DNA from 2 places in the Streptomyces sp. NPDC058284 genome. Region 1 is predicted to be linked to the other one. Evidence: riboswitches for the same ligand, from Rfam matches in the RefSeq annotation. Region 1 holds a riboswitch; the other holds the start of a gene.

Region 1 (7,034 bases):
GGACGCGCTGCCGGTGGCCGAGCGGACCGGGCTGCCGTACGCGTCCCGTACCGACGGCGTGATGCACGCCTGCGGGCACGACATGCACGTCACCTGTCTCCTTGGCGCGTCGAAGCTGCTCGCCGACGCCCGCAGCGACTGGTCGGGGCGGCTCGTCGCCGTGTTCCAGCCCGCCGAGGAGGCCGGGCAGGGCGCGCAGGAGATGATCGGCGACCGGTTCTACGAACGGTTCGGCACGCCCGACGTCGTGCTCGGGCAGCATGTCGCGCCGCTGCCCGCGGGCATGATCGGCGCCCACCCGGGGCCCGCCTTCGCGGCCACCGACGCGCTGCGGGTGCGGCTGTTCGGCAAGGGCGGGCACGGTTCGCGTCCGGAGACGACCGTCGATCCCGTCGTGCTGGCGGCCTCCACCGTGATGCGGCTCCAGACGGTGGTGTCCCGGGAGATCGCGGGCGGGGAAACCGCCGTGGTCACCGTCGGCTCCATGCGGGCGGGCACGAAGCACAACGTCATTCCCGACGAGGCCGAGCTCCAGCTCAACATCCGCAGCTACACGCCCGAGGTGCGCGCCCGGGTCCTCGCGGCCGTCGAGCGGATCATCAAGGGCGAGGCGGTCACCGCGGGAGCGGAGAGGGAGCCGGAGATCACGGAGATCGACACCTTCCCCATCCTCACGAACGACGCGGACGCCGTCGAGCGGACGACGGCCGCGATCGGCGCCGTCGTCGGCGCGGAGCGGATCGTCGACCCCGGTCAGGTGACCGGCAGCGAGGACGTCGGCATCTTCGCCACCGCGGCCGGGCGTGAAGTGCCGCTCTGCTACTGGCTGTTCGGCGGCGCCGACCCGGCCGAGGTCGCCGCCGCGCAGCAGGCGGGCACCTTCGAGCGGGACATCCCCTCGAACCACTCGCCGTTCTTCGCGCCGCTGGTCGAGCCGACGATCACCACCGGGGTGACGGCCCTGACCGCGGGCGCGCTCGCCTGGCTGGACGGTGGCCGGGCGTCGACGTGACGACGTGCACGTGACGGCCGGCCACCGCGGAGGGGGAGGGGTCAGCCCGCGTCGGCCGGGTTCCCCTCGTCCTCCAGATTGCCCTCGGTCTCCAGGTACGCCTGCCGCAGCGCTTCGAGCACTGCCGGGTCGGGCTTGGCCCACATGCCGCGCGACTCCGCCTCCAGGAGGCGTTCGGCGATGCCGTGCAGGGCCCAGGGGTTGTTCTCCTGGAGGAACTGCCGGTTGGTCGGATCCAGAACGTACGTCTCCGTGAGCTTGTCGTACATCCAGTCGGCGACGACGCCCGTGGTGGCGTCGTACCCGAACAGGTAGTCCACCGTCGCGGCGAGCTCGAAGGCGCCCTTGTAGCCGTGGCGGCGCATCGCCTCGATCCACTTGGGGTTGACGACGCGCGCGCGGAACACCCGCGAGGTCTCCTCCACCAGCGTGCGCGTGCGGACCGTCTCGGGGCGGGTCGAGTCCCCGATGTACGCCTCGGGGGCCGTGCCCCGCAGCGCGCGCACGGTCGCCACCATGCCGCCGTGGTACTGGAAGTAGTCGTCGGAGTCCGCGATGTCGTGCTCGCGGGTGTCCGTGTTCTTCGCGGCCACGGCGATGCGCTTGTACGCCGTCTCCATCTCGGCGCGCGCCGGGCGGCCTTCGAGACCGCGGCCGTACGCGTAGCCGCCCCACACCGTGTACACCTCGGCCAGGTCCGCGTCGGTGCGCCAGTCGCGGGAGTCGATGAGCTGGAGCAGGCCCGCACCGTACGTGCCGGGGCGGGAGCCGAAGATGCGGGTGGTGGCCCGGCGTTCGTCCCCGTGCTCGGCCAGGTCGGCCTGGGCGTGGGCGCGTACGTAGTTGTGCTCGGCGGGCTCGTCGAGCGAGGCGGCGAGGCGCACCGCGTCGTCGAGGAGGCCGATCGTGTGCGGGAACGCGTCGCGGAAGAAGCCCGAGATGCGCAGCGTCACGTCGATGCGCGGGCGCCCCAACTCCTCGTAGGGGATGGCCTCAAGGCCCGTCACGCGGCGCGAGGCGTCGTCCCAGACCGGGCGGACGCCGAGCAGGGCCATCGCTTCCGCGACGTCGTCGCCCGCGGTGCGCATCGCGCTGGTGCCCCAGAGGGAGAGGCCGACGGAGGTGGGGTACTCGCCGTTGTCGCTGCGGTACCGCTCGATGAGGGAGTCGGCCAGCGCCTGACCCGTCTCCCACGCGAGGCGGGAGGGGACGGCCTTCGGGTCGACCGAGTAGAAGTTGCGGCCGGTCGGCAGGACGTTGACCAGGCCGCGCAGCGGGGAGCCCGAGGGGCCCGCCGGGACGAAGCCGCCGTTCAGGGCGTGCACCGAGTGGTCGAGCTCGGCGGTGGTGGCCGCGAGGCGCGGGACCACCTCGCGGGCCGCGAACTCCAGCACGGCGGCGACCTGCTCGCCCTCGTCGCGCGGGATCGCCGCGAGGTCCCAGTCGGCGTCGTCCATCGCCTGGACCAGCGCGCGGGCCCGTTCCTCGGCCGCGTCGGCGCTCACCCGCGTCGCCGCGGACTCGTCGAGACCGAGGGCCTCGCGCAGACCGGGCAGCGCGGTCGTGCCGCCCCAGATCTGGCGGGCCCGCAGGATCGCGAGGACGAGGTTGACGCGGTCGGCGCCGGCCGGGGCGCTGCCGAGCACATGCAGACCGTCGCGGATCTGCATGTCCTTGATCTCGCAGAGCCAGCCGTCGACGTGCAGCAGGAAGTCGTCGAATCCGTCGTCGTCCGGACGGTCCTCGAGGCCCAGGTCGTGGTCGAGCTTGGCGGCCTGGATGAGCGTCCAGATCTGCGCGCGGATCGCGGGCAGCTTCGCCGGGTCCATGGAGCTGATCTGGGCGTACTCGTCGAGGAGCTGCTCCAGGCGCGCGATGTCGCCGTAGGAGTCGGCGCGCGCCATCGGCGGCACCAGGTGGTCGATGAGCGTGGCGTGCACGCGGCGCTTGGCCTGGGTGCCCTCGCCCGGGTCGTTGACCAGGAAGGGGTAGATCAGGGGCAGGTCGCCGAGCGCGGCGTCGGGGCCGCAGGCCGCGGAGAGGCCCGCGTTCTTGCCCGGCAGCCACTCCAGGTTGCCGTGCTTGCCGAGGTGGATCATCGCGTCGGCGCCGAAACCGCCGTCGGCGGCGGGCGCGGCGATCCAGCGGTAGGCCGCCAGGTAGTGGTGCGAGGGCGGCAGATCGGGGTCGTGGTAGATCGCGATCGGGTTCTCGCCGAAGCCGCGCGGCGGCTGGATGAGGATGAGGAGGTTCCCGCGGCGCAGGGCGGCGAGCACGATGTCGCCCTCCGGGTCGCCGCCGTTGCCCACGCGCGAGCGGTCGAGGAACATCTCGCCGGGCGGCGGACCCCAGTGGCCCTCGACGGACTCGCGCAGCTCGGCGGGGAGCGTCGCGTACCACCGCTTGTAGTCGGCGGCGGGGATGCGGACCGGGTTGGCGGCGAGCTGCTCCTCGGTCAGCCACTCCTGGTCGTGGCCGCCCGCGTCGATGAGCGCGCGGATCAGCTCGTCGCCGTCACCGGAGACCAGGCCGGGGATGTCGGCCTCGGGGCCGAAGTCGTACCCCTCGGCGCGCAGCCGGCGCAGGAGCGCCACGGCGGACGCGGGGGTGTCGAGGCCGACCGCGTTGCCGATGCGGGAGTGCTTCGTCGGGTACGCGGAGAGCACCAGGGCCAGGCGCTTGTCGGCGGCCGGGATGTGCTTCAGACGCGCGTGCCGCACGGCGATCCCGGCGACGCGGGCCGCGCGCTCGGCGTCCGCCACGTATGCGGGGAGCCCGTCCTCGTCGATCTCCTTGAAGGAGAAGGGCACCGTGATGAGGCGGCCGTCGAACTCCGGGACGGCGATCTGGCTCGCGGCGTCCAGCGGCGACACGCCCTCGTCGTTGTCCTGCCAGGCCGAGCGCGACCCGGTCAGGCAGAGCGCCTGGAGGATCGGCACGTCGAGGCCGGTCAGCGCGCCCGCGTCCCACGACTCGTCGTCGCCGCCCGCCGACGCCTGCGCGGGCTTGGTGCCGCCCGCCGCGAGGACCGTCGTCACGATGGCGTCGGCGGCCCGCAGCTCGTCGATCAGCTCCGGCTCGGGGGCGCGCAGCGAAGCCACGTACAGCGGCATCGGGCGGGCGCCCGCGTCCTCGATGGCGCTGCACAGGTCGTCGACGAACGCGGTGTTGCCGCTCATGTGGTGGGCGCGGTAGTAGAGCACCGCCACCGTCGGCCCCTCGACGGGTCGCGCGGTGCGCTCCAGCGGGCCCCAGGACGGCGCGGGCGCGGGCGGCTCGAAACCGTGGCCGGTGAGCAGCACGGTGTCGGAGAGGAAGCGGGCCAGCTGCTCCAGGTTGGCGGGGCCGCCGTGCGCGAGGTAGGCGTGCGCCTCGGCGGCGATGCCGATCGGCACGGTGGAGGAGGCCATCAGCTGGGCGTCGGGGGCCTGTTCACCGGTGAGCACGACGACCGGGAGGCCGGTGGCGATGAGCTGGTCCAGGCCGTCCTGCCAGGCGCGTACGCCGCCGAGGAGGCGTACGACGACGAGGTCGACGCCGTCGAGCAGGCCGGGAAGAGTGTCCAGGTCCAGGCGGGAGGGGTTGGCGAACCGGTAGTCGACCGGGCCTCCCGCCGCGCGGGCGCTGAGCAGGTCGGTGTCGGAGGTCGACAACAGCAGAAGCATGCGGGCGCAGGCCTTCCTCGGGGTGTCCGCGCCCCGGGTGGTCGTATGGACGGCAGGAGTTCCTGGCTCACCCCACGCGGGTGGGGCTCACAGTGGCGGGACCGCGCCGGATTCGCACCGGGCTTCCTCCCCAGGGTCCTGGTGGACCCACGCCGTCGCTGGCGTCGACGGACTAGGTAGCCCGCCGCCTGCATAGTAAGTCCTGCCCGCCGCGAGCGGTGCGGCCACCTGCCGGGACGGCCCGTCTCGGGAGGCGACCGGCCGGAACCGCGTGGGTATGCTCGCCGCCATGCCGCCCACCCGAGCTCCCTCCCCAGACCAGGGCGAATCCCTCATACGCGACCGGGGCGACGCCTGCCCCGGTGCCCTTCGCCTGCACCTCGCCGACGACGGCAGGCTCGCCCGACTCCGCCTGCCCGGCGGCCTTTTGACGGCCCGTCAGGCGACCGCGCTCGGAGTCGCGGCGGAGCGTCTCGCGGACGGGAACCTCAGCGTCACCTCGCGCGGCAACATCGAGCTGCGCGGCCTCGGCGAGGCGTGCGGCGGCGAACTCTCCCACCTGCTCGCGGACGCGGGCCTGCTGCCTTCCGAGCGGCACGAACGCGTGCGGAACGTGGTGGCATCGCCGCTCGCGGGAACCGACGGACTCGGCCACGCCGACGTGCAGTTGTGGGCCCGCGAGCTGGACGGACTCCTCTGCGCGGAGGAGTGGACGACCGCGCTCTCCGGCCGCTTCCTGTTCGCCCTGGACGACGGGCGCGGGGACGTGGCGGGCCTCGGCGCGGATGTGACCTTGATCGCAGAATCGGACGGGGCGGTGGGGGCGGACGGGACGGCAGGTGCGGGTCGCGCGGTGCGATCCGGTGGGGCGGTGCGCTCCGGTGGAACGGCCGTCGTACGCCTCGGGAGGCACGCCTTCCGGGTCGCAGGCGCCGACGCCCCCCGCGCCGCCCTCGCGGCGGCCCGCGCCTTCCTCGACGCCGCGCGCGAGGCGGGCAACGGGGCCTGGCGGGTACGGGAGCTTCCCGACGGGCAGCGGGTGGAGGTGGCGCGGGCGCTGACGCGGGCGGGGGTCGCGGCGGATCCGGTCGCGGTTCCGGGGATGCCTGTCGGCGCCCCGGAGTCGCCGGGCGCCGCCCCGGAGATGCCGGTCACGGCCCCGGAGATGCCGGTTGGTGCCCGGGAGATGCCGGTCGCTGCCCGGGGAATGTCCGTCGCCGCCCCACCCGTCCCCGGCGTCACGGGTCACGCCGTGGTCGTCAACGCACCCCTCGGCCGTGTCACCGCGGCCCAGTGGCGGGCCCTCCTCCCGCTGCCCGCCGACGAGCTGCGCGTCACCCCGTGGCGCGGCTTCGTGCTGCCCGGCTTCGCCGACGGAGCGGCGGCCCGCGAGCGCCTCGCCGCACTGGCCGAGGCCGGTTACGTCACCGCCCCCGGCTCGCCCTGGTCCGGCGTCGGCGCCTGCACCGGCCGCCCCGGCTGCGCCAAGTCGCTCGCCGACGTCCGCGCGGACGCCGTGCCGGGCCACGGCGGACTGCCCGTCCACTGGTCCGGCTGCGAGCGGCGGTGCGGGCACCCGCACGGCGACTGGGTCGACGTCCTCGCCATCGGCGACGGCCGCTACGAGGTGACGGTGCGCACCGGCGCCTCGGCGGTGCCCGTGACGGGCGACACCCTGGCCGGGACGGTCACCGCAGCACGTACGACTTCGACAAGCACCCCTTCCGCAAACAGCCCTTCCGCAAGCACCACCCCTTCCGCAAGCACCCCTTCCGCAAGCACTCCAACGGCCACGAGATGAGCGAGAGCACAGTGTTCGACTACGAGAAGGACGGCGCGGCGATCTACCGCGAGTCCTTTGCCACCATCCGGGCGGAGGCCGACCTCCAGGGCCTGCCCGCCGACGTCAGCCAGGTCGCGGTCCGGATGATCCACGCCTGCGGGATGGTCGACCTCGTGAAGGATCTCGCCCACAGCCCGCGGGTGATCGCGGACGCGCGCAAGGCCCTGCGCGACGGCGCGCCGATCCTGTGCGACGCGAACATGGTCGCGAGCGGCGTCACGCGCAAGCGGCTGCCCGCCGACAACGACGTGATCTGCACCCTCGCCGACCCGTCCGTGCCGGACCTCGCGGCGCGGCTCGGTACCACCCGCAGCGCCGCCGCACTCGAACTGTGGCGCGACCGCCTCGAAGGCTCCGTCGTCGCCATCGGCAACGCGCCCACCGCGCTCTTCCGCCTCCTGGAGATGATCGAGGAAGGCGCGCCGCGCCCGGCCGCCGTCCTCGGCATCCCGGTCGGCTTCGTCGGCGCCGCCGAGTCCAAGGACGCGCTGGCCGCCCACCACTCCGGTCTGGA
Region 2 (7,034 bases), on a different contig from region 1:
GGGCGCGTCCGGCGAGTCCCGTACTCCGGTCGCCAACCGGTTCACCGTGCGGGACCGCGCGGGCGCCACGGTCGGCGGTGCCTTCGAGTCCTGTGCCAAGGAAGTGGTCGGCGCGCGTGAACTCACCGCCTACTGCTCCGGGATCATCGAGATCTCGGGCAAGGGGAAGATCGCCTTTCAGGCGTCCAGGGCCGTGGCCAGTAGGCCCGATCGGCCCGATCGGCCCGATGGCAGAAAGCCGTCTGTCACGGGGGTCGTCACGGGCGGGACCGGGCTTTATGACGGCGCGGGCGGCGAGATGGAGCTGACGCCGCCCGCCTCCGACAAAAAGCCCTGGGTCGCGAAGTTCCGGTAACCAGGAGGAGGTGCCGTTCCGCTCACGCCGACGGCAGCGGCACCGGGCGGAAGTGCGTCGTCAAGCGGCCCTCGTCGTCCAGGACGTGGAAGGCGACGGCCGGTGGCAGATCCCGGTGGACGTGGTGGGAGGGGTCCGTCTGACGCTCCCAGGGGAGGCGGAGCGTGGAGACCACGCCGGGGGCCACGAGCAGGGGGCGGCCCGCGAACGTCGTCGCCGCGGGGGTGTGGGCGTGGCCCGCCAGGAACGCCGTCACGTTCGGGTGGCGTGACGTCAGCTCGGCCAGGCGGTCCTCGTCGAACTGGCGGATGACGTCCACGTACGGCGTGTTCAGCGGGACCGGCGGGTGGTGGAAGGCGATCAGGACCGGGCGCGTGGGCGGGGTGTCGGCGAGGAGGCCGGCCAGGAACGTCAGCGTCTCGTCCGTCATCCTGCCGTGGTCCTCGCCGGGTACCGAGGTGTCGCAGAGGGCCAGGACGAAGCGGTCCGTCGTGTAGGAGTGGTTGACCGGCGCCGTGCTCGGGGCTTCGCCGAGCAGGTGCTCTCGGTACGCGGCGCGCTCGTCGTGGTTGCCGGGGCAGGCCAGCAGCGGGTGGCGTGAGGCCAGCAGCTTGCGTGCGGCCTCGTACTCGGCCGGGGTGGCGTGGTCGGCGATGTCGCCGGTGGCGATGACCGCGTCCAGGTCGTACGGGAGGTCGTTCAGGTACGTCATGACGGCTCGGGTGCGGGCGGCACTGCGTCCGCCGTCCTCGTCGCGGGTGTCGATGTGGATGTCGCTCAGGTGGGCTATCACGATCATCGCTGCGGGATCTTCTTCCGTGGTGTGGGAGTAGGCGGGAGGGGGCCGGGAGCCGCGTGCGCGCCGAGTCGCCGCGGCGCGACGTGGCACGACGTGGCAGCGACGGGGGATGCCCCGGTTTCCCGGGGTACCCGCCGCCTGTCCCCCCGCCCACCTACGCGGACGCACCCACCACGCCCCCGCGGACCGGCACGATCGACCGTGCCGTACGGTGCCGCACCGTGCCGGTCCGCGAAACGCATGACATCCAACGTAGTCCAGGACGGGCAACCGGAGTTGATCGCGCCGCCACCTGCGTCCGGCGGCCCGCATCCCGCATCCCGCATCCCGCATCCCGCGTGCCGGGCCCTCCGCCCCGTCGCCCTCAGGCCTGAAGCTGCACCTTCGTCCGCGTCGGGCGGTAGTCGCGGAGCTTCTCCCTGGCCACGGCGAGCGCGCTCTGGATGTCGCGCGTTCCGGTGGAGACGCACAGGGTGTACGTGACGTTCTCTATGCGGCGGCGCACTTCGTGGTTGTCGGGTTCCGCGGAGAGGCGCACGGTGAGCATCTCGTGGTTCTCGACCAGGTTTCGCAGCACGGGCTCGGCCATCAGCATGGCGGTTGTCCTTTCGGGGACAGGTCGGGTGGTTCGTCGCTCCCTGCGGTACCCCCTGTCCGTTTGGTTATTCTCACCCCTTATGCCCGGAACGTCCTGGCGAGGCCCGCACCCCGTCCCACCCCCGGGCGTGCCCCGCCTCACCTGCGAAGGAAGCGCACCGAAGGCCGCCCTTCCGCGCCGCCGTCCGGCTCCCCCGGCGTCACCACCGCCCGCACCCCGTACACCTCGGCGATCAGCTCCTCGGTGATCACCTCGGCCGGCGGTCCGGCCGCGTACGCCGTGCCCTCCCGCAGGACGAGCAGGTGGTCGCAGAACATCGCCGCCAGGTTGAGGTCGTGCAGCGCGATCACGCTGGTGACCGGGAGCTCCGCCACCAGGGCGAGCAGGTCGAGCTGGTGCTGGATGTCGAGGTGGTTGGTGGGCTCGTCGAGGAGGAGTTCGCGGGGCTCCTGGGCGAGGGCGCGGGCGATCTGGACGCGCTGGCGCTCGCCGCCGGAGAGGGTGTGCCAGGCCTGGGCGGCGCGTTCGGTGAGTCCGGTGCGCGCCAGCGCGTCGCGCACGGCCCGCTCGTCGTGCGGCGTGGGCGCCGACCACGCGCGACGGTGCGGGATGCGGCCGAGGCGTACGACATCGCGTACGGTCAACTCGACCTGCGTCGAGGCGTGTTGCTGGACCACGGCGACCCGGCGCGCCACCTCCCTGCGGCCCGTGTCGGCCAGCGTGCGGCCGTCCAGGGTGACGACGCCGCAGGCCGGGGCGAGGACGCCCGCGAGGATGCGCAGGAGCGTGGACTTGCCGGAGCCGTTGGGGCCGAGGAGGCCGACGGTGGCGCCGGTGGGCGGGGCGAGGCTGACGCCGTCGACGACGAGGCGGCCCCCCGCCTCCCGGCTCACCCGGTCCGCGCGCAGTCCCGGCGCGGCGTGGTCCGCGGGCAGCCCCGGGGCGTCCGGTGGGATCAGGCCGTACGTCATGTCACCCGCCGCGTCCGGTACAGCACCGCCACGAACGCCGGTACGCCGATGAGCGAGGTCACCACGCCGACCGGGACCTCCTGCGGGTCCAGGGCCGTGCGGGCGAGGGTGTCCACCCAGACCAGGAAGACCGCGCCGGCGAGCGCGGTGACGGGCAGCAGCCGGGCGTGGCCCGAGCCGACGAAGGCGCGGGCCGCGTGCGGCAGGACCAGCCCGACGAAGCCGATGGCGCCCGCCGAGCTGACCAGGGCCGCGGTCAGGAGCGCCGTCGTGCAGAGCAGGACGAGCCGGGTGCGGGCCACCCGGACGCCCAGCGCCGCCGCTGCCTCCTGGCCGAACGCGAACGCGTCGAGCGTGCGGGCGTGGCCGAGGCAGACGAGCAGCGCCACCGCGAGCACCCCGGCGCACAGCCACACGTCCGTCCAGCCGATTCCGCTGAGCGAGCCGAGGAGCCAGAACAGCACGCCGCGGGTGGTCTCGGCGTCGCCCGCCGTGAGGACGACGAACGAGGTCAGCGCGGAGAAGAGCTGCATGGCAGCGACGCCGGACAGCACGACCCGGTCCGTGGTGTCGCCCAGGGTGTGACTCAGGAGCAGCACCAGCGCGAACGAGCAGAGCGCCCCGGCGAACGCGCCCGCCGACACCGACACCGCTCCCCCGCCGACGCCGAGCACGACGACCGCGACTGCTCCGGTGGACGCGCCGGACGACACCCCGAGCACGAAGGGGTCGGCGAGCGGGTTGCGGAGCAGCGACTGCATCACGGCGCCGCAGACCGCGAGGCCCGCGCCGCAGACCGCGGCGAGCAGCGTGCGCGGCATCCGCAGGTTCCAGACGATGCCGTCCCTGATCGGGGTGAGCGGGGTCTCGCCCCAGCCGAGGTGGGCGGCGACGGTCGACCATACGTCGGGCACGGAGATGTCGGCGGGGCCGATGGTGACGGCCACGGACACGGAGAGGACGAGCGCGGCGAGACCGGCCAGGCAGAGCAGGGCCAGGCGCAAGCCCCCGCGCAGTCCCACGCGCAGGCCCGGGTGCGGGCCCGGGCGCGGGCCGTGCAGGGGTTCCGGGTGTACGGCGCCGGGTGCGGGCCCCTCCGTGCCGGTGCCCGTGTCCGTACTGATGTCCGTGCCCGTGCCGGTACCGATCCCCGTTCCCGCGGCCGTACTCCCGCCCCCGCCCTCCGCCGCCTGCGTCACTTGCGGAGTCCGAACTTCCGCAGCGCGGCCGCGACCTGTTCGATGCCGTCGACCGTGCGGATCGTGGGGTTCATGGCCTGGCCGCTGAGTAGCACGTACCGCTTCTTCTTCACGGCGGTCAGGTTCTTCGTCGCCGGGTTCGTCTCCAGGAACCTGATCTTCGCCGCGGCGCTCTCCGCGGACTGGGACTTGCGCGTGAGGTCGCCGAGGACGATGGCGTCGGGGTCCCGGTCGGCGACGGTCTCCCAGTTGATCTGGGGCCACTCCTCACGGGTGTCGTCGAAGACGTTCTTGGCGCCGAGTTCGCGGGTGATGATGCCGGGGGCGCCGCAGCAGCCCGCCATGTACGGCGCGTCGGAGTTGGCGAACCAGTACATGAGGCGGGTGTCCGAGGCGGCGGCCTTGTCGACGTGCCCGGTGGCCTTCGCGACCCGCCGCTTCAGTCCGGCGATCAGCTTCTCGCCGCGCTTCTCGACGTCGAAGACCTTCGCGAGGTCGCGGATCTCGCCGTAGACGCTGTCCATGGTGAGGGTCTTGACGCGCTTGCCGTCACCGTCGCCGTCGTCGTTGTCCTTGCCCGCGCAGTCGGTGGGCGAGACGTAGACGGGCACGCCCAGCTCGGTGAACTTCGTACGGTCGGCGACGCCGCCCTTGCCGACCGTGTAGAGGAAGGAGGCGCTGACGAAGTCCGGCTCCTTGGCGAGGACCTTCTCCAGCGACGGGTAGCGGTCGGCGAGCCGCTCCACCTTCGCGTTGTCCTTCGCCAGGTTCTTCAGGACCGGGTCGGTCCAGGTGCCGGTGCCGGCCATCCGGTCGGCGAGGCCGAGGGAGAGCAGGATCTCCGTGGACCCCTGGTCGAGGGAGACGGCCCGCCGGGGCGGCGCCTCGACCTTCGCCTCCTTGCCGCAGGAGGTGACCGTGACCGGATAGCCGTCGGCGCTCCCGCCCCCGGAGTGCGCGGCGTTGCGTGCGGAGCCGTCGCCGCACGCGGTGAGCGTGAGCAGACCGGCACAGAGGAGGGCGGCTGTACGGAGAGCGGCGGTACGGGCTGTCGAGGACACGTGATCCCTTGGGTCTCGCGGCTCATACGCGGAGCCTGGCCTGCGTCACGACCTCCGTCGCCCGGTGTGCGAGCGGAGGCGCCAGCAGGTCTTCGGACTCGGGATCGACCGGGCGGGGCGCCTTCCCGGGCGTCCGGAGACACCCAGTGGCCGTGGCCCCGCCCGTCCCCCTCACCGCTGCGCGTCAGTTCCGGATTTGCACCGGATTCCCTGGCCCAGGTGTGGGTTTGACTGGCTTGCGCAAGTTATCACGCACCTGTCACCCGCCCTCACGTGGTCGGTGCGGGCCTCGGCTCGCCTCGGTAGGTGCCGAACGACCAGCGGTTTCCCTCCGGGTCCTCGATGCCGAACTCGCGGCTGCCGTAGGGCTTGTCCTCGATCTCGGCGGTGATCTTCACGCCCGCCCCGGTGAGGCGCCGGTACAGGTCGTCCACCCGGGCCGTGACGACGTAGGCGCCCCCGGTGCCGGGTTTGCCGCAGGTGGCCGCGGCCTCCGGGTCGTACGAGCCGAGCATGATGCCGCCGCCCTCGGGCCAGTCGAGCTGGGCGTGGGCGACGCGGCCCCCGTCCTCGTACACGGCGGTGCGCAGGAAGCCGACGGTGTCGACGAGGAAGTCGATCAGCGCGGGGGCGTCCTGGGCCTGCACGCCCGGCCAGACGGCGGGAGGGGGTGTGGTGAGGCGGTCACCCTCGGCGGCACCCGGCGCGGGGTTCGGCGCGGGGTTCGGGGCCGGTGTGAGGTCCGGCTTCGGGGCCGGCGTGACGTTCGGGTTCGAGCTCGGGTTCGGTGTGGTGTTCATGGCTTCGAGTCTTCGCCCGTACCGTGCGCCCCGGCTTGGATATTCCGGCACTCTTCGGCCAGCCAGCGGGTGGGACTCACTCCGGTGTACTGCCGGAAGTCACGGACGAGGTGGGAGTGGTCGTAGTAGCCGGTGCCGGCCGCGACCCGGGCGAGGTCCGGGGGTCCGCCCGCCGCGACGGCGCGGGTCACGACGGCCTTGGCGTGCTGGAAGCGCATCAGGCGTGCGGCCTGCTTCGGGCTCAGGCCCGTCTCGGCGCGGAACAGCGCGGTCAGCCTGCGTTCGCTCAGCGCGACGTGCCGGGACAGGCCGCCCAGAGTCCCCGCGCCGCGGTGCCGGGCCAGCCACGCCCAGGCCTCGGCGACCTCCGGGCGTACGGCTCCCATGGGGCGGTCGACGCAGGCGAGCCGCCGCAGGTACGCGGACAGGTGGGCGAAACGGTCCGTCCAGTCGTCCAGCTCACACAGCCGCTCGCGGACGTCGGCCGCGTGGTCGCCGAGCACGTCGGTGCCGCCGATGACCAGCTGACCGGTGAGTTCGGCGGCGGGCAGGCCGAGGAGCGCGCGGGCCGCGAGGGGATGCACGGCGAGCTGGATACCCGCCTCGTGCTCGGGCTGGACGACGTACGCGGGGCTCTGGTGCAGGCCGCCCACCACGATGTCGGTGCGCGCCGCGTCCGGTCCCGTCGCCCGGCCTGGGGAGTCGCCGGTGGTGATGGGCCCGTCGAGGGAGAAGATCACCGTCAGATACGGCGAGGGCAGGCCGCGGTGCAGGGCGGGGCGCTGTCCCGCGGTGCGGTAGCCGACCGCGGAGACGACCATGCCGTCGAGCGGGCCGTCGAGCCTCGGCACGGCCCGGACGAACTCACGGGAGCCCATGGGAACCAGTATGCGCGGTGGACCGGGCGGGTCGCGGCAGCTCCTGAAGGTTCCGGCAGCTCCGGGCGCCGTGCGGTCACGGCGCCCCCTCCCACTACCCCCCGTTCACCTTCCCCATGCCCCCGCTTCACGGTGACTTCGATCATGGGCAATGACCGCCGTGCCCCATAGCATTGCGCGCCGCTCCGGACGGGGCCGCGCATCGCTTCCAGGAACGGCAGGGACGTCACACCATGGCAGTACGGGCAAAGAGCAAGCTGGCCCTCATCGGCACCACGGGCGCGCTGGCCGCCGCCGTCCTCGCGGGCGGCGCGCTGTGGCCGACGGACGAGGCGAGCGCCGCCGGCACCTCCGCGGCCACCGCCCGCGAGCT

What was found. Region 1 has a riboswitch for cobalamin ahead of cobN (cobaltochelatase subunit CobN). Riboswitches for the same ligand answer to the same signal wherever they lie in the genome.
Region 2: it holds a riboswitch for cobalamin, as region 1 does, so the genes downstream of both, ACFVYR_RS13280 (ABC transporter substrate-binding protein) here and cobN (cobaltochelatase subunit CobN) in region 1, are expected to answer to the same signal.

The regions. Positions count from the first base shown of each region.
Region 1 covers NZ_JBHVYE010000051.1:2,793-9,826, reverse strand. The annotation lists gene ACFVYR_RS36910 (amidohydrolase) at 1-1,012, shown strand, start outside; gene cobN (cobaltochelatase subunit CobN) at 1,054-4,677, opposite strand; cobalamin riboswitch at 4,715-4,834, opposite strand; gene ACFVYR_RS36900 (cobalamin biosynthesis protein CobG) at 4,955-6,478, shown strand; gene ACFVYR_RS36895 (precorrin-8X methylmutase) at 6,475-7,034, shown strand, end outside.
Region 2 covers NZ_JBHVYE010000007.1:243,077-250,110, reverse strand. The annotation lists gene ACFVYR_RS13305 (hypothetical protein) at 1-355, shown strand, start outside; gene ACFVYR_RS13300 (metallophosphoesterase) at 378-1,154, opposite strand; gene ACFVYR_RS13295 (DUF5133 domain-containing protein) at 1,519-1,749, opposite strand; gene ACFVYR_RS13290 (ABC transporter ATP-binding protein) at 1,890-2,723, opposite strand; gene ACFVYR_RS13285 (FecCD family ABC transporter permease) at 2,720-3,871, opposite strand; gene ACFVYR_RS13280 (ABC transporter substrate-binding protein) at 3,919-4,983, opposite strand; cobalamin riboswitch at 5,049-5,234, opposite strand; gene ACFVYR_RS13275 (VOC family protein) at 5,253-5,630, opposite strand; gene ACFVYR_RS13270 (helix-turn-helix domain-containing protein) at 5,780-6,661, opposite strand; gene ACFVYR_RS13265 (haloacid dehalogenase-like hydrolase) at 6,895-7,034, shown strand, end outside.